2 regions of the Alkaliphilus metalliredigens QYMF genome follow, and region 1 is predicted to be linked to the other one. Evidence: a T-box and tRNA genes for the amino acid it is inferred to sense, from the RefSeq annotation. Region 1 holds a T-box; the other holds one or more tRNA genes.

Evidence for each region. The T-box of region 1 lies ahead of ileS (isoleucine--tRNA ligase). A T-box ahead of a tRNA ligase gene usually reads a tRNA of that ligase, here a tRNA-Ile.
Region 2: it has a tRNA-Ile gene. The T-box ahead of ileS (isoleucine--tRNA ligase) is inferred to sense a tRNA for this amino acid. The anticodon was not compared.

The regions. Positions count from the first base shown of each region.
Region 1 covers NC_009633.1:3,154,393-3,166,123, reverse strand. The annotation lists gene AMET_RS15355 (peptide ABC transporter substrate-binding protein) at 1-645, shown strand, start outside; tRNA gene AMET_RS15350 (tRNA-Leu) at 759-845, shown strand; gene AMET_RS15345 (hypothetical protein) at 1,133-1,648, shown strand; gene AMET_RS15340 (MotA/TolQ/ExbB proton channel family protein) at 1,726-2,427, shown strand; gene AMET_RS15335 (hypothetical protein) at 2,626-3,492, shown strand; gene AMET_RS15330 (WG repeat-containing protein) at 3,543-4,424, shown strand; gene AMET_RS15325 (MBL fold metallo-hydrolase) at 4,460-5,713, shown strand; partial or broken gene AMET_RS15320 (aminotransferase class I/II-fold pyridoxal phosphate-dependent enzyme) at 5,832-6,986, shown strand; gene AMET_RS15315 (glycerophosphoryl diester phosphodiesterase membrane domain-containing protein) at 7,323-9,092, shown strand; T-box leader at 9,200-9,445, shown strand; gene ileS (isoleucine--tRNA ligase) at 9,513-11,731, shown strand, end outside.
Region 2 covers NC_009633.1:48,558-60,288, reverse strand. The annotation lists gene AMET_RS00275 (M20 family metallopeptidase) at 1-685, shown strand, start outside; rRNA gene rrf (5S ribosomal RNA) at 735-851, opposite strand; rRNA gene AMET_RS00265 (23S ribosomal RNA) at 1,031-3,966, opposite strand; tRNA gene AMET_RS00260 (tRNA-Ile) at 4,124-4,200, opposite strand; rRNA gene AMET_RS00255 (16S ribosomal RNA) at 4,368-5,895, opposite strand; rRNA gene rrf (5S ribosomal RNA) at 6,156-6,272, opposite strand; rRNA gene rrf (5S ribosomal RNA) at 6,284-6,400, opposite strand; rRNA gene AMET_RS00240 (23S ribosomal RNA) at 6,580-9,515, opposite strand; tRNA gene AMET_RS00235 (tRNA-Ala) at 9,753-9,828, opposite strand; rRNA gene AMET_RS00230 (16S ribosomal RNA) at 9,895-11,422, opposite strand.

The sequences.
Region 1 (11,731 bases):
GGCACCGTAGTGGATGCACCAGTAGCACCGCATTCATGGCTGCATGATGATAATAACCTGCGCTATGGATTCGATATCGACACAGCAAACCTGAACTTAGAGGAAGCGGGATATGTTCTGTCTGAAGAAGGTGTGAGGACCAATGAGAGTGGAACACCGCTGAGCTTTAATTTGATTATCAATGAAGATAATGTTTTAAGAGAGAGAAGCGCTGAATTTATTCAAGAATCCTTAGAAGAAATTGGAATGACTATAACCATTGAAAAGTTAGAATGGGAAGAATTTAATGAGAGAGTAGAATCAGGACAATTTGATTTAATGATAGGCGGCTGGGAGTTATCCTATGTACCGGATTTATCCTTTGCCTTCCATTCAACACAAAGAGATCGCGCAAATTATATTAATTATCATAATGAAGAAATGGATGACTTATTAGAAGCTTACTTTGCTACTTCCAATCGGGATGCTAAGGCAGAAGCCTTTAGTAAAGTGGAAGCACACATCGTTGATGAAGTACCCTATGCCAGTCTCTTCTATAGAAATGGTGCATTAATTGCTTACGATGGTGTGAAAGGAAATATTCATCCTTCTAACTATAATGTTTATCGCAACATTGCTGAATGGTTCATTGTTGAAGAAGAATAATGTGAAGTAGCAAAAGAGGCATGGCTAATCCATGCCTCTTTTATAATTAGATTGTTGACATTCATTATCAAACATAATATACTATACAAGTGATTGGAAACAACATATATTATGCGGATATGGCGGAATTGGTATACGCGTAGGCTTGAGGGGTCTATGAGCGAATGCTCGTGCAGGTTCGAGTCCTGTTATCCGCACCAAAAATGAGCTACCTAGAGATAGGTAGTTTTTTTTATGCAGTTAGGAAAGTTCTACTTTTCTATTAAACAAATTTATTAATTCCAAGCTATGTAGAATTATGTAATATTTGAAGGTTTAAGAGAGGTTTTGTGGAAAGTATTGTAATATCCAATACTGAAGTCGGTAGCAAGGGCTAATATTAATGATTGTCAGAAAAAAAGAAGAAAAAGGCACCATGACATACCGTTGTCCGTTTATCTTTTACCACTATAGTATAATAAAATTAAAGTGAAGGAGAGTCATCGGAATGCTTAGCAAAACATCTCGACAACTTGCTATATTTCATATCTTTTTATGTAGCACAGTTATAGAAGTGGCTGACATCAAACATTTTATAAAAACGAGTCCTAAAACAATATTACGCGATATAAAAGAACTAAAGAATGCAGGACTTATTGATGTTAAGTTTTCAAGAAAAGAAAAAGGATATATACATAAAGATAATGGCAATCACTGTCCTTTTTCAGTACCCGTCTTTTCTGATAATAAAGCAAAAAACATGCACCTTGAAAAATTAATACGGTTAGCAACCATTATGATAGGTTTAAGATATCATACGGAAAAACCCTATTATGAGGATGATTCTGAAAATCAAGAAACCTGTAGTAGTTGGTATAAAAATAAATTTCCCAATGTAAGCTCAAGAACAAGACAAAGAGATTTTGAAGAGCTTAAGAAGATAGAGTATTGTGTTGAGTATGATCTTTATGATAAATATTACTTAGTTAGTTTTCCAATGGGGTTAGATGACTTTCGTATATAGATATGAATAGCGTCATTAACCCCATTTTTGGTCCTTTTTGAGAATTATTAGGCTAGTAACTGAGGGGAGAGGTATTTATGTCAAACACCATTGGAATCATTAACAGAGACTATGATAGCGCGGCAAAGAATGAGTTTAAGGAGCTTATAAAAGTTATCCTAGATTTATCTGATAAAGCAGATAGACAAGGTCTCCTAAGCTTAGATGAAGAATATCCATCCCTAAATTCTTATTTCTTTAGGAAATCCATTGAATTAATTGTTGAAGGATTCCATCCTGAAGTCGTAAGAAATATACTCCAAAATTACATTGATGCCAAGGAGTGCTCTGAAGGTGAACTGCTTGAAAAAAGAATAACAATGGAAGGGGCTCTACTTATCCAAAGTGGCGCAAGACGTAAAATACTATTTGAAAAAATACTTTCAATATTTGGGGAAGAATTTTTTCAAGACTTTGAATATAGCTTTTTTGAGGAAGAACAGTCATTAAAGTACAATGAAGAAGATACAAATGCTATCTCTGAAGAATCAATAACTTTTGAGGATAGGATACTAAGCATTGTTCTTAACGATGATATGAATAAATTGGTAAAAAGAGCAGGATATTTTAATATGGCTTTAGCATTAAAGGTGAGTAGTGGAAAGTTAAATGTACATGTACGAAATATATTAAACGCAAATGACATGGTAGAAGAATTGAATGGTGAAGTAATAAGAATAGGACCAATGTTACTTAAGGATGGTCTCGCTGCTCAAGAATTTGTTTTAAGGCTAATATAGGCAAAGGCATTGATAGACATTGAAAGAGTCTCATGGAAATCCATCTTTATGCAATTGAACTATTACTAGTGTTGACTCGCACCATTTAAAGAACCTCTTTAAGTGGAGGAAGTGAATATTTTGACCAGTTTTCAGATTTGTTAATTACAATATATGAGTCTTCGTGGAAGCTAAACTATGATAAAGGAGGTTTTTATTTTGAGTGAAAAGGAAAGAAAATTTAAGCGGGGATTTGAGGGATTCGATTTAAGTATGTTTATAGGGGAAGAAATCTATCAATACATAAAAAAAGATATTGACCATGGTGAAATTTTTCCAGCACTTAGGGATAATAGGATAGACTTTTATTATGAGGGGGGGTGCATTTTTCAATATAAAAATAATAGGTTTTCATATAATCCAGCTTACCTCAAATATAATGAAGAAAAGTATAAACCACAAAATTCTAAGAACTCTATCTTTAAAAACCATAATTTTGATTTAAAAACATTTTATGAAGATTTGAAACAAGGTGTAAAAAATAGATTCACAACTAAAAATAATAAAGAAACAGAAAGACAATTTTTAAGCAGATTATATAAATCTACACATAGCTGTAAAGAATCTAATACAGTAGTGCTTGATATAGAGATAAGATTCAATAAAGTCGATGGGAAAAAGTGTGATTTAATGCTATATAATAATCAGAAGAAAAAGTTAATGCTTGTTGAAGCAAAAGTCGTAGGTAATAAATATCTTGTATCTAAAACCACTCCAAAAGTTATTGATCAAGTAAGAGAGTATTCAAGTTGGATAAATGAAGGTGCGGAAACTTTCACAAAACAATATTCATATTATATTGAATTTATGAACAGTGTGTTTGACAAAAATTTAAATAATGATATTAAGGATATATGTAAATCAGCTAAACTTATTATTTTTGAAACAGAGAAAAAAACAATAATAGATAAACATAAACAAAAATTACAAGTAGGTCTTGGCAAGGGAAATGTATGGTTTGTGAGCAAAGATAAGAGCCAAGAAAACATAGATATAGATACCATATGGAAAATGCTTGATAAATAGATACTACAACAAGATATCGACTGCTATAAAAATCTGGAGGTGACACAAATATGCAAAAATGTATTATTCACCATACTGGAGTTGATAACACTGCCCATGGAGTCCTGAAGGATCAGAAGGTGTATCTTTTAGGAAAAGATAATAATCTGTATTTTCCAGAAGAAATGTTTATGGCGCGTGAAGAGTGTGAAGGCGGATTAATTCAATTTGAGATAGAAGGAAAATGGGGATTTGCAGACATATTCACAGGAAAAATAGCAATAGAACCCACTTGGGATTATGCAGGTCCGTTTTATCGTGGGTATGCACATGTTGTATTAGGAGTTCAGTTAGCTAGTGAAGGCTATTCCGATGAAAAGCAGGGTGGTCAGCATGGTTATATAGATTCAGATGGAAAAATCATTATTCCTTTGGAGTATGATGATGCTGAGGAAATACCATATCGTAAATACTTTATGGTTGCTAAAAATAAAAGATGGGGATTGATTGATATCGAAAATGAATCAATAATTCCTTTTCTGTGGGATTATTTGCAGACAAACTATAAACACAATTTAATTTTTTGTGGTATAAAAGAAAAGAGTGAACTTCATGTAGGGGACGTGGACAAATTATGCTCAGCTATAATACAGACACAACTGGAGCCTACCTGTGAGTACATATTGAAGTGGGGTGTGTATGATGAGAATTTCAATTTGATTGTACATCCTGAACTGGATACAGAACCCATTAGGCCCCAGATTAAATCTAGCCCTAGAAGTAAAAGTTTTAGTTACTATGATGAACACTATATTTTAAAAAGGGAGGAAGGGTATGGTGTGCTATGTAATGACGGGAGATTGATAGCCAACATAGAGCTTTCTAAAAAACAAGCAACTCTAATGATTAATTCTATTTGTCAGTGGAGTTTTCAGGGGAACTTGTATATATGAAAAACACTCATCAAGTAGTAAAAGGAGAGATTTGTGTGAATCTGATCATTCATAGAGGGGCTAAACAAATTGGGGGGAGTTGCACTGAGGTATTTACAGAAAGAACTAGAATCATTCTGGATATTGGACAGGAGTTACCCAATATAGATGATGAAAAACTAAAAAAACCATCCTCTTTTCCTAGAGTGAAAGGGTTGTATAGAGAAGATGATAAAAAAATAGATGCAATATTAATATCCCATGGACATGGAGATCATATTGGACTGCTTGAATATGTTGACACTGATATACCCATATTTATAGGGGAGAAAGCACTGGAAATCTTTAATGTAACCGCTCAATTTACCGGTGGCAAGTCCATTGCCAATCCTGTAAATTATTTTAAAAGTGGTCAGGAGATGACTATTGGAGACTTCTCTATAACTCCCTATCTAGTAGACCACTCTGGTTTTGATGCCTATGGATTTGTTATAAAAGCCGATGGAAAATGTATTGTTTATACCGGTGATTTCCGAGATCACGGAAGAAAGAAAAAGGCCACGGATTGCTTTAGAAGCAATATACCTAAGGGTGTAGATGCACTTTTAATTGAAGGTACAATGATGAGTAGAATTTCTGAAAAAATCGAAACAGAAGAACAAATTGAACAGAAAGCCTTTGAATTTATGAGTTCTCCCAATAGGCCGGTTTTTGTTCTACAGTCTTCAACCAATATTGATAGATTGGTTGGAATGTATCGGGCTGCACAGATAAGTGGACGCATATTTGTAATGGATATTTTCACAGCACATATTGTATCGCAACTTAATAATACAATTCCTAAACCAGGTAAATTTAAAGATGTGAGAGTATTTTATCCCTATCACCTGACTAAAAGGATGTTTGAAGAACTCAAAGAGGAAAAACTGATGAAACAATTCAACAGAAATTGGATTTCAAGAGAAGAGCTTGGCAAAAGAAGTGATTACTGTATGCTCATTAGGAACACCATGCTATCTGATCTTGAGCATATTAAGAATTTACAAGGCGCAGGTTTCATTTTTTCCATGTGGCGTGGTTATAAAAAACAGAGAAGAACAGATCGACTATTGGATTATGCAAAAAATAACAATATGGATATTATTGATTTACATACCAGTGGACATGCTCACATAGACTCTTTAAAAAAGGTTATTCGTAGTAGCGGTGCTAAAAAAATTATACCCATTCATACAGAAAGATCAGATCTATTTGCTGAGGCCTTTGAAAAGGTATATCTTGCTGAGGATGGAGAAACAATCTTGATTTAGCTCCTCAAAAAAGTGGAGTCTAAAGCGTAAATTTGAAAGGGGATGCGACAATGTTTAAAACATCAAATGATATAGATAATCTTCTGAAAAACATGAAAGCTATCGTGAAGGATGCTTAAACCTAATTGCTTCAGAAAACTATGCAAGTGAAAAGGTACGGAGCTATTTGAGTGGAGATTTTGGCAATCGATATGGCTGCTATAGCACAATGAATCCTGAGGACCGAGAGTATACAGGAAATCAATATATTCATGAATTTGAAATGGCAACCCACGAACTTGTGAAGGATATTTTTAAAGCAAAATATGTGGACTTAAGACCTATTGGAGGACATATGGCAGGTATGTCAGTGGTTCTTGGAATGCTTGAACCGGGGGATCTCGTTATCGAAGTAAGTCTAAGTGATTGGGGACATGGATTAGTGGGTCCCATGTGTCAGGTGAGACAGTTTGCTGAAATCATCAAAGTAGAATATATGGCTTTTGATGAAAACAGGGTTGTAGATGCTGAGAAACTAAAAAAGCAAGCCCTGGCGCTTAAGCCAAAAATGATTATATTTGGTGGATCAGGAACGCTATTTTTTGAACCAATTAAGGAATTAAGAGAAATTGCAGATCAAGAAGGTATTATATTAGCCTACGATGCATCCCATGTGACGGGATTAATTGCATCGGGCATGTTTCCTAATCCATTGGAAGAAGGGGCAGATATTATGTTTGGTAGTACCCATAAATCTTTTCCGGGACCTCAGGGTGGATTTGTGGTATCTAATCGTGAGGACCTGATTAAAAAAGTAGGGAATACATTAGCACCTTCATTAGTCACCAGCCACCATTTAAATCGATTGCCTGCCTTAGCAGCTTCAATACTGGAAATGAAGGAGTTTGGAGAAGAATACGGTAAGCAAGTGGTGAATAATTCAAAGGCATTAGCAAAGGCATTAAATGAAAGTGGGTTTAATGTTTTAGGAAAGGCTAAGGGCTATACAGATAGCCATTTATTACTAGTAGATGTAGGCGCCTATGTGGATGTAGCTCCTGGTAAAGAATTAGAAAAAGCAAGAATTTTGTGCTCAGATGATTTCTCGGGAAATAGTCCTGAAATAAGGGTAGGCACACCTGAGGCTACAAGAAGGGGCATGAAGGAAGAAGAAATGAAGCAAATTGCTGAATTCTTTAAAAGGGCATTAATTGATAAGGAAGACCCTGAAGCATTAGCAAAGGATGTAGAAACCTTTAGCAGACAATTTATTGGATGTGTATATTCGTTTTAGGTAGACGGAGCTAAATAACAAAACCTCATGAGTCAAGTAAACTAAATGCGCATACGCCTATAGATAAGCAACTCAATATTGCTATCTATAGGTGAAACTAGATATCATCAATCAAAGGGTTAGCTCAAACTGGGCTAACCTTTTATGATACTTTGAGAATATAGGAGCGTTAAATATGCTCAGCTTTATACAAGGTTTGCAAAAAACATGAGTCTAGAATATATCCTTAATAAAAAGAAGGGTATTTGGTGGTGTATCTTTAAAGGGGAAGGGTATAAAATATAGAAAGTATTTTATGAACTAAATTAATTCCTATTTTATAGCAGGAGGGTTAATATGTTTGGCTTATTGACAAGTAGCTTAAAGGACTTTAGGAAAACATATAAACGATATATCGCATTTGAATTGATCTACAAGTTAATGGCAAGTTTTATCTTTGTGCCACTCATTGCTTATGTATTTAATCGAATTTTAATCTCCATGGGTTCGGGACCCTTATTGAATAATGAAGTCTTTAGAATCGCTTTAAATTATAAAGGAGTCACTGGGCTGATTATCATTGCAATGTTATCCGTTGTTCTGATATTCATTGAATTTGGTGTATTAGTTGTCATCTCACAAAAAAAGTATTTTTATAAGGATATTTCCATTTCGGATTCACTCATCACAACAATCAAAACACTTCCTAAAATATTTGGATTTGGGACATTACACCTGATGCTCTTTTTACTATTCCTTATTCCTCTGATAGATCTGCCTTTGTCCTCAACTTTAATAGAAAGCTATGAACTACCCATGTTTTTGAGAGAAAAAATATGGGGGTCCTCTCTTTTTTCTGTATTGTATGTCACGGGGCTACTTTGGGCTGTCTATCTCTTCATGAGATGGATATTTGCGCTTCACTTTATTGTTCTTGAGGGTAAATCTACTAAGGATGCCATTACCAGTAGTTTAGAGCTTACAAAAAACAACCGAATAAAGATTTTACTAAAGCTCATCTTGTTAAATGTTGCCTTTTTTACCCTGGTAGTGAGTATTTTTTCAATTGTAGGAATGATTTCAACACCAGCAAGAGTCAGTATTAGAGGATATTCATTGGAAAATTATTTTATTACATTTTCCAGCTTGGCTACGTATATCTTTACTTTGATATTAACACCAATTAACGTCATATTTCTCACAAGATTATACTATCAATCTCATGTGATGCAAGGATTGGAATTGAAGGATAATCTGAAAATCCATCACAATAAAAGGTTACAAAAACTAGAAAACCTGGTGGGCGGGCTATTTAGAAGACGAAGAAATTTTGTATTTTTGATATTAGTAATCAATTTAATTGTAATGCTTTATCTGAATTTTGCAGTCAGCGAAAATCTTATTTATATAGGCAGAAGCGTATCCATTGCAGGGCATCGGGGAGACCTTCATGTTGCACCGGAAAATTCTCTAAGTAGCGTGAGGGCTGCCATGGAAAAGGAAGTAGATTATATTGAAATTGATGTCCAAACAACAAAGGATGGGATAGTGATTTTAAACCATGATAGAGATTTAAGAAGGGTTGCAGGGGTAGATAGTCTGGTTTCGGACTTAACCTATGAGGAACTATCTGAGCTTGATATTGGAATCGGCTTTTCTCATGAGTTTATAGGGGAGAGAATACCTACATTAGAAGCAGTTATAGAGGAGGTAAAGGGAAAGTCGAAACTCATTATTGAGATCAAACCCTATGGGCCTAGTGAAGAATTAGCAAGGAAGGTAGTGGAAGTATTAGAGGCACAGGATGCAGACCAGGATCATTATATTCAGTCCTTTAGCTATGAGATCCTACGGGAAGTTAGGATACTGAATCCTGAGATCAAAGTCGGACAGGTGATGTTTTTTGCCGCAGGGGATTTATCTACCCTAGATTTAGATTTCTATGCAATAGAACAAAGTATGCTATCTAAAGGATTTATTGGAAATGCCCGAAGGGATGAGAGAGAGGTATGGGTATGGACTGTGAATCTAGATGAAGATATTAAAGAAGTGTTAAGATATGATATCGATGGAATCATCACCGATTATCCTGAAAGAGTCCAAGAGATCATTGGAATTCGATTTTGACAAAAAATGAAGGTTAAGCACGAAATGATGTATAACATCCCTTGACTTTTGAAAGACTCTAAGTGTATAATTTAACATATAATTTAACTTAATAGACTGAGCATTTACAATAGGCGAAGATGAGGAAAGTAGTGAAAATATGACTGTTCACAGAGACATAATCAAAGTGGTGAGAGATTATGACAGCAATTTTACGAAGATCACCTTGGAGCTGAAGACTTGAAAAGATAACTAGGGTCTTCCGGAGGCATACGTTACATGTATATAAGTGACAATACAGAGTAAATCTTCATGAAATTTTGAACTTACTGTGTGTTGTAATGAGGGTGGTACCGCGATTATTCGTCCCTGAGTCTTTTGACTTAGGGATTTTTTGTTGTTTTATTGCTATTTATATGATATCAAGAGAGGATGGTTATAATGAAAGGATTTAAAACGTTACCCAATGGGCCTGTAGCAGAGCGGGAGAAGGCTATGACAAGTCAATGGAATGCAAATAATATTTTAGAAAAAAGTATTGAAAACCGGCAAGGAAAGGAATCCTTTGTTTTCTATGAAGGACCACCAACAGCAAATGGGAAGCCTGGTATTCATCACGTAATCGCCAGAACACTAAAGGATTCTGTTTGTCGATACCATGCAATGAAAGGATATCAAGTAAAGCGTAAGGCTGGATGGGATACCCATGGACTTCCAGTAGAAATTGAAGTCGAAAAACAATTAAAGCTTTCGAGCAAAGCAGACATTGAAGGCTATGGAATCGCAGAATTTAACGACCGATGTCGGGAGTCTGTTTTCACATATGAAAAACAGTGGAGAGACATGACGGAAAGAATGGGTTATACCATCGATTTAGATAATCCATATATTACCCTAGAAAATAATTACATTGAATCTGTTTGGTGGATTTTAGATAAGTTCTTTAAAGAAGACATGATTTACGAAGGACATAAAATTTTACCCTATTGTCCACGTTGTGGAACGGGATTAGCTTCCCATGAAGTTTCTCAAGGATACAAGGAAATTAAGTCCAACACAGTGGTTGTCCCAATGAAGCGAAAGGGTGCCGATGAGTACTTCTTGGCATGGACCACAACACCATGGACTTTGGCTGCCAATGTGGCATTAGCTGTACACCCAAATGTGACCTATATTAAAGCGCGATTTGAAGATAAGGTTTACTATGTGGCAGAAGCCCTGGCAGGTAAAGTGTTGGCAGGGGAATATGAAGTAATGGAAAAAATGAAGGGTACTGATTTAGAGCATATGGAGTATGAGCAATTAATGCCCTTTGTTAAAACAGATAAAAAAGCTTTCTTCGTGACATTGGCTGATTTTGTTACCACTGTTGATGGTACAGGATTGGTACACATTGCCCCTGCCTTCGGAGAAGATGACTATCAAGTAGGAAGAAAATACGATTTACCAGTGTTACAGCCTGTGGATGAAGCTGGTAAATACATTGGTACACCATGGGAAGGTCGCTTTGTCATGGAATGTGATGTAGACATTATTAAGTGGCTTCATGGAGAAGAAAAGCTTTTTAGCAAAGAAAAGATCACCCATAACTATCCACATTGCTGGCGTTGTTCAACAGAATTATTGTATTATGGAAAGCCAAGCTGGTACATTGAAATGACTAAACTAAAGGATGAATTGATCGCAAATAATAACAGTGTGAACTGGTACCCAGATTATGTAGGAGAAAAACGATTTGGAAATTGGCTGGATAACCTAAATGATTGGGCCATTTCTAGAAATCGTTATTGGGGAACACCATTAAATATTTGGCGTTGTGACTGCGAACACACCACCTCCATCGGATCGAGAAAAGAGTTAGTGGAAAGAGCCATTGAAGACATTGATGAGTCAGTTGAGCTTCATCGACCACATGTGGATGACATTCATTTGAAGTGTGACAAGTGTGGAGGGACCATGACAAGGGTACCTGAAGTTATTGACTGCTGGTTTGATAGTGGCGCCATGCCATTTGCACAGCATCATTATCCCTTTGAAAATAAAGAAAACTTTGACGAATTATTCCCAGCAGATTTTATCTGTGAAGGAATTGATCAAACCCGTGGATGGTTCTACTCTTTACTGGCCATTTCAACATTTGTCATGGGTAAGTCACCCTACAAGAATGTACTGGTCAATGATTTGATCTTAGACAAAGAAGGAAGCAAGATGTCTAAGTCAAAGGGAAATACAGTAGATCCCTTTCAGCTATTTGATCAATATGGAGCCGATGCCCTGAGATGGTATTTATTACATGTATCACCAGCTTGGACGCCAACACGTTTCGATGTTGACGGATTAAAGGAAATCCAAAGTAAGTTCTTTACCACATTAGAAAATGTTTATACATTCTTCACACTTTATGCCAATAACGATGGCATTGATCCAAATGACTTTTTTATTGAATATGACCAAAGACCAGAACTAGACCAATGGGTTTTATCTAAGTATAACAGTGTCATCAGTGATGTGGAGCAAAACCTTGCAGTCTATGACTTAACAAAGGCCGTCAGAAAGATTCAGGAATTTGTTAATGAAGATTTATCAAACTGGTACATCCGTCGAGCAAGACGCCGATTCTGGGCATCAGAGTTAGATCAGGATAAAAAAGCTGTTTATAA
Region 2 (11,731 bases), 1.8 Mb from region 1:
AGAGCCCTCTAGCTCTCAATACTCCGCTGGCCATCGTGGTCTAGAGTGGCTGGAAATTAAAATAAAAGGTAGGTCAGCCCATGGTGGTGTTCCCCATCTTGGTATCAATGCCATAGAAAAGGCTGGAAAACTAATTAGTGCTATCCAGGATACAATTTATCCTAAGCTAGAGAAAAGAAGCCATCCTTTGATGGGCCCCTCTGTTATGAATTTCGGTTATATTAAAGGTGGCATACAGCCTAGCACCGTAGCTGGTGATTGTATCATACAGATTGATAGACGTTATATTCCCGGAGAAACAGTTGCAACGGTTATTGCTGAATACCAAGAGGTTATTGATCATCTCAAGGCTCATGATTCAGATTTTGATGCTGAAATTATAAGAATGCCTAACAATATGCTCACCCTAGATCATCTACCTTTAGAAACAAGTTTAGATGACCCTATCACTGTGGCTCTAAAAAACGCTTTATCTGCTGTGCTAGAAAGAGAGCCTGTGCTATCGACAAAACGAGGCTGGACAGATGCTTCTTTGTTATATAATTTTGCTAATATCCCAACCATTGTTTATGGGCCAGGAGATATTAGCTATTCCCATACTAAAAATGAGCAGATTGCCATTAAAGAATTAATTGAGGCTGTGGAGGTCTATTTCTTAACCGCTTTACAGTTTTGTGGAAATTAAGTAGGCACAAAAAATAAATAATCCTCTACGTTTCCGTAGAGGATTTTCTGTATCGCGACGACCTACTCTCCCAGGCAGCTGCCCGCCAAGTACCATCAGCGCTGAAGGGCTTAACTTCTGTGTTCGGGATGGGAACAGGTGTGACCCCTTCGCTATAGTCACGATATAAGGTGATAACCAAAAGTATGGTTTTCACTTTTGTGTTAGCAGCTTAGTCAGAAATACGTTGATTGGCTTCCTCGGATTAACCCAAGGCAATCAATGGATTTATGACGTCTCATTGCTAACGCAATATTTAGAGAGATATAGTTCTCTCAAAACTACACAATGTTATGGTTATTTCTTTTGGTCAAGTCCTCGACCTATTAGTATTGGTCAGCTGAGTACATTACTGCACTTACACCTCCAACCTATCAACCAGGTAGTCTTCCTGGGGTCTTACTCTCTTTCGAGATGGGAAATCTTATCTTGAGGGGGGCTTCGTGCTTAGATGCCTTCAGCACTTATCCCTTCCATACGTAGCTACCCAGCGATGCTCTTGGCAGAACAACTGGTACACCAGAGGTATGTCCATCCCGGTCCTCTCGTACTAAGGACAGCTCCTCTCAAATTTCCTGCGCCCGCGACGGATAGGGACCGAACTGTCTCACGACGTTCTGAACCCAGCTCGCGTACCACTTTAATGGGCGAACAGCCCAACCCTTGGGACCTACTACAGCCCCAGGATGTGATGAGCCGACATCGAGGTGCCAAACCTCCCCGTCGATGTGGACTCTTGGGGGAGATAAGCCTGTTATCCCCGGGGTAGCTTTTATCCGTTGAGCGATGGCCCTTCCACTCGGAACCACCGGATCACTAAGCCCGACTTTCGTCCTTGCTCGACCTGTATGTCTCGCAATCAAGCTCCCTTTTGCCTTTGCACTCTACGCACGATTTCCGACCGTGCTGAGGGAACCTTTGGGCGCCTCCGTTACTTTTTGGGAGGCGACCGCCCCAGTCAAACTGCCCACCTGACAGTGTCCCAAGACCGGTTTCACGGTCTATGGTTAGAATTTCAGTACTACAAGAGTGGTATCCCAAGGTCGACTCCACCAAGACTGGCGTCCTAGTTTCAAAGTCTCCCACCTATCCTGTACATATAGTACCAAAATCCAATGTCAGGCTACAGTAAAGCTCCACGGGGTCTTTCCGTCCTGTCGCGGGTAACCAGCATCTTCACTGGTATTACAATTTCACCGGGTCTATTGTTGAGACAGTGCCCAAATCGTTACGCCTTTCGTGCGGGTCGGAACTTACCCGACAAGGAATTTCGCTACCTTAGGACCGTTATAGTTACGGCCGCCGTTTACTGGGGCTTAAGTTCAGTGCTTCGCTTGCGCTAACACGTCCCCTTAACCTTCCAGCACCGGGCAGGCGTCAGCCCCTATACTTCGTCTTTCGACTTAGCAGAGACCTATGTTTTTGGTAAACAGTCGCTTGGGCCTATTCTCTGCGGCCGGATAAGGCTTATGGAGTAAATCCTTCACCAAATCCGGCACCCCTTCTCCCGAAGTTACGGGGTCATTTTGCCGAGTTCCTTAACAATAGTTCTCCCGATCGTCTTAGGATTCTCTCCTCACCCACCTGTGTCGGTTTGCGGTACGGGCACTTTATAGTCTCGATAGAGGCTTTTCTCGACAGTGTGGAATCAACCAGTTCGCTACTTATATTTCGCTCCCCATCACATCTCAGAATATGTTAGAACGGATTTGCCTATCCTAACTCCCTACTTGCTTAGACGCACACAACCAACGGTGCGCATGGTTTATCCTACTGTGTCCCCCCATTTCTCAAACGACTAAAAGTGGTACAGGAATCTCAACCTGTTGTCCATCGCCTACGCCTTTCGGCCTCGGCTTAGGTCCCGACTAACCCTGAGCGGACGAACCTTCCTCAGGAAACCTTGGGTTTTCGACGGGCAAGATTCTCACTTGCCTCTCGTTACTCATGCCAACATTCTCTCTTCTGTAAAGTCCACTGCTCCTTACGGTACAGCTTCTACCCTTACAGAACGCTCGCCTACCATCCTTTCGGATCCATAGCTTCGGTGATACGTTTGAGCCCCGGACATTTTCGGCGCAGAATCACTCGACCAGTGAGCTATTACGCACTCTTTAAATGAGTGGCTGCTTCTAAGCCAACATCCTGGTTGTCTGTGCAACTCCACATCCTTTTCCACTTAACGTATACTTTGGGACCTTAGCTGATGGTCTGGGCTCTTTCCCTCTTGACTACGGATCTTATCACTCGCAGTCTGACTCCCAAGTATAAGACGACGGCATTCGGAGTTTGATAGGTTTCGGTAACCGGTGAAGGCCCCTTGACCATTCAGTGCTCTACCTCCGTGTCTCTAATCTTGAGGCTAGCCCTAAAGCTATTTCGGCGAGAACCAGCTATCTCCGAGCTCGATTGGAATTTCACCGCTACCCACAGATCATCCGGTGACTTTTCAACGTCAATCGGTTCGGACCTCCACGAAATTTTACTTCCGCTTCATCCTGTCCATGGGTAGGTCGCTCGGTTTCGGGTCTATGGCATGAAACTAAGTCGCCCGATTAAGACTCGGTTTCCCTACGGCTTCGCACCTTAAGTGCTTAACCTTGCTCCATACCATAACTCGTTGGCCCGTTCTACAAAAAGTACGCGGTCACACATATAAAGTGCTCCCACAGCTTGTAAGCAAAGGGTTTCAGGTTCTATTTCACTCCCCTTCCGGGGTTCTTTTCACCTTTCCCTCACGGTACTATGCGCTATCGGTCACTAGGTAGTATTTAGCCTTGGGGGGTGGTCCCCCCTGCTTCCCACAGGGTTTCACGTGTCCCGTGGTACTCTGGATCACAGTCAAAGATCTTCTTGTTTGATATACAGGACTATTACCTTCTCCGGTGGGGCTTTCCAACCCTCTTCTACTACAATACCTTCTTCTTAACGACCGTGTCCACAACCCCGATGAAGTAAACCCCATCGGTTTGGGCTCTTCCCCTTTCGCTCGCCGCTACTGAGGGAATCGAATTTTCTTTCTCTTCCTCGGGGTACTTAGATGTTTCAGTTCCCCCGGTCTGTCTTCTATTACCTATGAATTGAGTAATAGATACTTGGATATGAACCCAAGTGGGTTTCCCCATTCGGAAATCCCCGGATCAATGCCTGCTTGCGGCTTCCCGAGGCTTATCGCAGCTTACCACGTCCTTCATCGACTCCTAGTGCCAAGGCATCCGCCCTTTGCTCTTAATAACTTGACCTTTACGCTCATGACCCAAATCATAGATTTAGAGTCAATCGCTCAGCTAACAATCGCACCTTATATTTCCCTGAACAAATCAAAGAAAAGGTTTGATTGATAGTTTATTGATTTCGCATTTATTGCTTCATCATAACATTGTGTAGTTTTCAAAGAACTGGTGGGCTCAAGTGGACTCGAACCACCGACCTCACGCTTATCAGGCGTGCGCTCTAACCAGCTGAGCTATGAGCCCTTAAAAAAGACCTTTAAATTTATCTAAAGGTCTTTAAATTGTGAATTTCGCTTTCTGCTCACGCAGATGCTATTTCACCACATTTCAGCTCTCAAGCTAAATTATGGTATTTTAGAGAGAACAGGTCTCTCAAAACCAAACAGTATAGATGCGCCTTTGCTCCTTAGAAAGGAGGTGATCCAGCCGCACCTTCCGATACGGCTACCTTGTTACGACTTCACCCCAGTCATCGACTTCACCTTCGGCAGCTTCCTCCTTACGGTTAGATAGCTGACTTCGGGTGCTTCCGACTCCCGTGGTGTGACGGGCGGTGTGTACAAGACCCGGGAACGCATTCACCGCGACATTCTGATTCGCGATTACTAGCAACTCCAGCTTCATGTGGGCGAGTTTCAGCCCACAATCCGAACTGGGACCGACTTTATAGGATTTGCTCCGGATTACTCCTTCGCTGCCCGTTGTATCGGCCATTGTAGCACGTGTGTAGCCCTGAACATAAGGGGCATGATGATTTGACGTCATCCCCACCTTCCTCCGAGTTATCCCCGGCAGTCTCTCTAGAGTGCCCAGCCGAACTGCTGGCAACTAAAGACAAGGGTTGCGCTCGTTGCGGGACTTAACCCAACATCTCACGACACGAGCTGACGACAACCATGCACCACCTGTCACCTCAGTCCCCGAAGGGAAGACTCCGGTTAAGGAGTGGTCCGAGGGATGTCAAGTCCAGGTAAGGTTCTTCGCGTTGCTTCGAATTAAACCACATGCTCCGCTGCTTGTGCGGGTCCCCGTCAATTCCTTTGAGTTTCACTCTTGCGAGCGTACTCCCCAGGCGGAGTGCTTAATGCGTTAGCTGCGGCACTGAGGTTCGACCCCCAACACCTAGCACTCATCGTTTACGGCGTGGACTACCAGGGTATCTAATCCTGTTTGCTCCCCACGCTTTCGTGCCTCAGCGTCAGTAATGGTCCAGAAAGTCGCCTTCGCCACTGGTGTTCCTCCTAATATCTACGCATTTCACCGCTACACTAGGAATTCCACTTTCCTCTCCCATACTCAAGTCTTGCAGTTTCAAAGGCTTACTACGGTTGAGCCGTAGCCTTTCACCTCTGACTTGCAAGACCGCCTACGCACCCTTTACGCCCAGTGATTCCGGATAACGCTTGCCCCCTACGTATTACCGCGGCTGCTGGCACGTAGTTAGCCGGGGCTTCCTCCTAGGGTACCGTCAATATTCTTCCCCTAGGACAGAGCTTTACGACCCGAAGGCCTTCATCGCTCACGCGGCGTTGCTGCATCAGGCTTTCGCCCATTGTGCAATATTCCCCACTGCTGCCTCCCGTAGGAGTCTGGACCGTGTCTCAGTTCCAGTGTGGCCGATCACCCTCTCAGGTCGGCTACTGATCGTCGCCTTGGTGAGCCATTACCTCACCAACTAGCTAATCAGACGCGGGCCCATCTTGTACCGAAATTCTTTGACCCTTAAGGGATGCCCCTCTAGGGTTTTATGGGGTATTAGCAACGGTTTCCCGTTGTTGTCCCCCTGTACAAGGTAGGTTGCCCACGCGTTACTCACCCGTCCGCCGCTAGTTTCACTTTCTTCCACCCGAAGGCTTCCGTCAGATTAACCCGCTCGACTTGCATGTGTTAGGCACGCCGCCAGCGTTCATCCTGAGCCAGGATCAAACTCTTATATATAAATTTCTGGGTCCATCTTAGTAAAACTAAAATGGCTTCTCGACTTTGTCGAGTTTGTATCTTGCGCAAAATCTAAGACTTTGGCAATTTACTTGTAATATGCTGGCTTACATCTATACTGTTTAGTTTTCAAAGACCTGATTAATTCAGTTTGGTGTCGCGCATTAGCGACATGTACTACTATAACACACTCGTTCTCTTATGTCAACAGTTATATAAAGGTTTTTATTGACTCATTATATTAGCTTGATAAAAGAACTAAGCCGCAATGACCTACTCTCCCAGGCAGCTGCCCGCCAAGTACCATCAGCGCTGAAGAGCTTAACTTCTGTGTTCGGGATGGGAACAGGTGTGACCTCTTCGCTATAATTACGGCATAATGTGTTCCATATCGCGACGACCTACTCTCCCAGGCAGCTGCCCGCCAAGTACCATCAGCGCTGAAGGGCTTAACTTCTGTGTTCGGGATGGGAACAGGTGTGACCCCTTCGCTATAGTCACGATATAAGGTGATAACCAAAAGTATGGTTTTCACTTTTGTGTTAGCAGCTTAGTCAGAAATACGTTGATTGGCTTCCTCGGATTAACCCAAGGCAATCAATGGATTTATGACGTCTCATTGCTAACGCAATATTTAGAGAGATATAGTTCTCTCAAAACTACACAATGTTATGGATATTTCTTTTGGTCAAGTCCTCGACCTATTAGTATTGGTCAGCTGAGTACATTACTGCACTTACACCTCCAACCTATCAACCAGGTAGTCTTCCTGGGGTCTTACTCTCTTTCGAGATGGGAAATCTTATCTTGAGGGGGGCTTCGTGCTTAGATGCCTTCAGCACTTATCCCTTCCATACGTAGCTACCCAGCGATGCTCTTGGCAGAACAACTGGTACACCAGAGGTATGTCCATCCCGGTCCTCTCGTACTAAGGACAGCTCCTCTCAAATTTCCTGCGCCCGCGACGGATAGGGACCGAACTGTCTCACGACGTTCTGAACCCAGCTCGCGTACCACTTTAATGGGCGAACAGCCCAACCCTTGGGACCTACTACAGCCCCAGGATGTGATGAGCCGACATCGAGGTGCCAAACCTCCCCGTCGATGTGGACTCTTGGGGGAGATAAGCCTGTTATCCCCGGGGTAGCTTTTATCCGTTGAGCGATGGCCCTTCCACTCGGAACCACCGGATCACTAAGCCCGACTTTCGTCCTTGCTCGACCTGTATGTCTCGCAATCAAGCTCCCTTTTGCCTTTGCACTCTACGCACGATTTCCGACCGTGCTGAGGGAACCTTTGGGCGCCTCCGTTACTTTTTGGGAGGCGACCGCCCCAGTCAAACTGCCCACCTGACAGTGTCCCAAGACCGGTTTCACGGTCTATGGTTAGAATTTCAGTACTACAAGAGTGGTATCCCAAGGTCGACTCCACCAAGACTGGCGTCCTAGTTTCAAAGTCTCCCACCTATCCTGTACATATAGTACCAAAATCCAATGTCAGGCTACAGTAAAGCTCCACGGGGTCTTTCCGTCCTGTCGCGGGTAACCAGCATCTTCACTGGTATTACAATTTCACCGGGTCTATTGTTGAGACAGTGCCCAAATCGTTACGCCTTTCGTGCGGGTCGGAACTTACCCGACAAGGAATTTCGCTACCTTAGGACCGTTATAGTTACGGCCGCCGTTTACTGGGGCTTAAGTTCAGTGCTTCGCTTGCGCTAACACGTCCCCTTAACCTTCCAGCACCGGGCAGGCGTCAGCCCCTATACTTCGTCTTTCGACTTAGCAGAGACCTATGTTTTTGGTAAACAGTCGCTTGGGCCTATTCTCTGCGGCCGGATAAGGCTTATGGAGTAAATCCTTCACCAAATCCGGCACCCCTTCTCCCGAAGTTACGGGGTCATTTTGCCGAGTTCCTTAACAATAGTTCTCCCGATCGTCTTAGGATTCTCTCCTCACCCACCTGTGTCGGTTTGCGGTACGGGCACTTTATAGTCTCGATAGAGGCTTTTCTCGACAGTGTGGAATCAACCAGTTCGCTACTTATATTTCGCTCCCCATCACATCTCAGAATATGTTAGAACGGATTTGCCTATCCTAACTCCCTACTTGCTTAGACGCACACAACCAACGGTGCGCATGGTTTATCCTACTGTGTCCCCCCATTTCTCAAACGACTAAAAGTGGTACAGGAATCTCAACCTGTTGTCCATCGCCTACGCCTTTCGGCCTCGGCTTAGGTCCCGACTAACCCTGAGCGGACGAACCTTCCTCAGGAAACCTTGGGTTTTCGACGGGCAAGATTCTCACTTGCCTCTCGTTACTCATGCCAACATTCTCTCTTCTGTAAAGTCCACTGCTCCTTACGGTACAGCTTCTACCCTTACAGAACGCTCGCCTACCATCCTTTCGGATCCATAGCTTCGGTGATACGTTTGAGCCCCGGACATTTTCGGCGCAGAATCACTCGACCAGTGAGCTATTACGCACTCTTTAAATGAGTGGCTGCTTCTAAGCCAACATCCTGGTTGTCTGTGCAACTCCACATCCTTTTCCACTTAACGTATACTTTGGGACCTTAGCTGATGGTCTGGGCTCTTTCCCTCTTGACTACGGATCTTATCACTCGCAGTCTGACTCCCAAGTATAAGACGACGGCATTCGGAGTTTGATAGGTTTCGGTAACCGGTGAAGGCCCCTTGACCATTCAGTGCTCTACCTCCGTGTCTCTAATCTTGAGGCTAGCCCTAAAGCTATTTCGGCGAGAACCAGCTATCTCCGAGCTCGATTGGAATTTCACCGCTACCCACAGATCATCCGGTGACTTTTCAACGTCAATCGGTTCGGACCTCCACGAAATTTTACTTCCGCTTCATCCTGTCCATGGGTAGGTCGCTCGGTTTCGGGTCTATGGCATGAAACTAAGTCGCCCGATTAAGACTCGGTTTCCCTACGGCTTCGCACCTTAAGTGCTTAACCTTGCTCCATACCATAACTCGTTGGCCCGTTCTACAAAAAGTACGCGGTCACACATATAAAGTGCTCCCACAGCTTGTAAGCAAAGGGTTTCAGGTTCTATTTCACTCCCCTTCCGGGGTTCTTTTCACCTTTCCCTCACGGTACTATGCGCTATCGGTCACTAGGTAGTATTTAGCCTTGGGGGGTGGTCCCCCCTGCTTCCCACAGGGTTTCACGTGTCCCGTGGTACTCTGGATCACAGTCAAAGATCTTCTTGTTTGATATACAGGACTATTACCTTCTCCGGTGGGGCTTTCCAACCCTCTTCTACTACAATACCTTCTTCTTAACGACCGTGTCCACAACCCCGATGAAGTAAACCCCATCGGTTTGGGCTCTTCCCCTTTCGCTCGCCGCTACTGAGGGAATCGAATTTTCTTTCTCTTCCTCGGGGTACTTAGATGTTTCAGTTCCCCCGGTCTGTCTTCTATTACCTATGAATTGAGTAATAGATACTTGGATATGAACCCAAGTGGGTTTCCCCATTCGGAAATCCCCGGATCAATGCCTGCTTGCGGCTTCCCGAGGCTTATCGCAGCTTACCACGTCCTTCATCGACTCCTAGTGCCAAGGCATCCGCCCTTTGCTCTTAATAACTTGACCTTTACGCTCATGACCCAAATCATAGATTTAGAGTCAATCGCTCAGCTAACAATCGCACCTTATATTTCCCTGAACAAATCAAAGAAAAGGTTTGATTGATAGTTTATTGATTTCGCATTTAATGCTTCATCATAACATTGTGTAGTTTTCAAAGAACAATTAATTTTTCCGTCCTGCCGACGAAATGATGTTTTATAATAACAATTTCACCTTGTATTACCTTTGAAAAGTAATAACTGGTGGAGACGAGGAGAGTCGAACTCCTGACCCCCTGCTTGCAAGGCAGGTGCTCTCCCAACTGAGCTACGCCCCCTTGGTGCTTTTAGAGAGAAAAAAGTCTCTCAAAACTAGACAGTATAGATGCGCCTTTGCTCCTTAGAAAGGAGGTGATCCAGCCGCACCTTCCGATACGGCTACCTTGTTACGACTTCACCCCAGTCATCGACTTCACCTTCGGCAGCTTCCTCCTTACGGTTAGATAGCTGACTTCGGGTGCTTCCGACTCCCGTGGTGTGACGGGCGGTGTGTACAAGACCCGGGAACGCATTCACCGCGACATTCTGATTCGCGATTACTAGCAACTCCAGCTTCATGTGGGCGAGTTTCAGCCCACAATCCGAACTGGGACCGACTTTATAGGATTTGCTCCGGATTACTCCTTCGCTGCCCGTTGTATCGGCCATTGTAGCACGTGTGTAGCCCTGAACATAAGGGGCATGATGATTTGACGTCATCCCCACCTTCCTCCGAGTTATCCCCGGCAGTCTCTCTAGAGTGCCCAGCCGAACTGCTGGCAACTAAAGACAAGGGTTGCGCTCGTTGCGGGACTTAACCCAACATCTCACGACACGAGCTGACGACAACCATGCACCACCTGTCACCTCAGTCCCCGAAGGGAAGACTCCGGTTAAGGAGTGGTCCGAGGGATGTCAAGTCCAGGTAAGGTTCTTCGCGTTGCTTCGAATTAAACCACATGCTCCGCTGCTTGTGCGGGTCCCCGTCAATTCCTTTGAGTTTCACTCTTGCGAGCGTACTCCCCAGGCGGAGTGCTTAATGCGTTAGCTGCGGCACTGAGGTTCGACCCCCAACACCTAGCACTCATCGTTTACGGCGTGGACTACCAGGGTATCTAATCCTGTTTGCTCCCCACGCTTTCGTGCCTCAGCGTCAGTAATGGTCCAGAAAGTCGCCTTCGCCACTGGTGTTCCTCCTAATATCTACGCATTTCACCGCTACACTAGGAATTCCACTTTCCTCTCCCATACTCAAGTCTTGCAGTTTCAAAGGCTTACTACGGTTGAGCCGTAGCCTTTCACCTCTGACTTGCAAGACCGCCTACGCACCCTTTACGCCCAGTGATTCCGGATAACGCTTGCCCCCTACGTATTACCGCGGCTGCTGGCACGTAGTTAGCCGGGGCTTCCTCCTAGGGTACCGTCAATATTCTTCCCCTAGGACAGAGCTTTACGACCCGAAGGCCTTCATCGCTCACGCGGCGTTGCTGCATCAGGCTTTCGCCCATTGTGCAATATTCCCCACTGCTGCCTCCCGTAGGAGTCTGGACCGTGTCTCAGTTCCAGTGTGGCCGATCACCCTCTCAGGTCGGCTACTGATCGTCGCCTTGGTGAGCCATTACCTCACCAACTAGCTAATCAGACGCGGGCCCATCTTGTACCGAAATTCTTTGACCCTTAAGGGATGCCCCTCTAGGGTTTTATGGGGTATTAGCAACGGTTTCCCGTTGTTGTCCCCCTGTACAAGGTAGGTTGCCCACGCGTTACTCACCCGTCCGCCGCTAGTTTCACTTTCTTCCACCCGAAGGCTTCCGTCAGATTAACCCGCTCGACTTGCATGTGTTAGGCACGCCGCCAGCGTTCATCCTGAGCCAGGATCAAACTCTTATATATAAATTTCTGGGTATTTCTTGTTCCATTCTAGTTAACTAAAATGATATCTCGGCTTACGCCGAGTAAGTGACTTACACAAAATCTTAGATTTTGGTAATCTACTTATATGCTGGCTTACATCTATACTGTTTAGTTTTCAAAGACCTGGTTTCTAACTTGCTTGGTATAACCCGTCGCGTTTTGGCGACTTAATCAATATATCATTTTTGATGACATATGTCAACACTTTTTTTATTTTATCTAGTTTTGTTGAATTTTGTTTCTTTATGCTTATTTAAATTCTCTTCGCCTTGCGACGACTTGTACTAC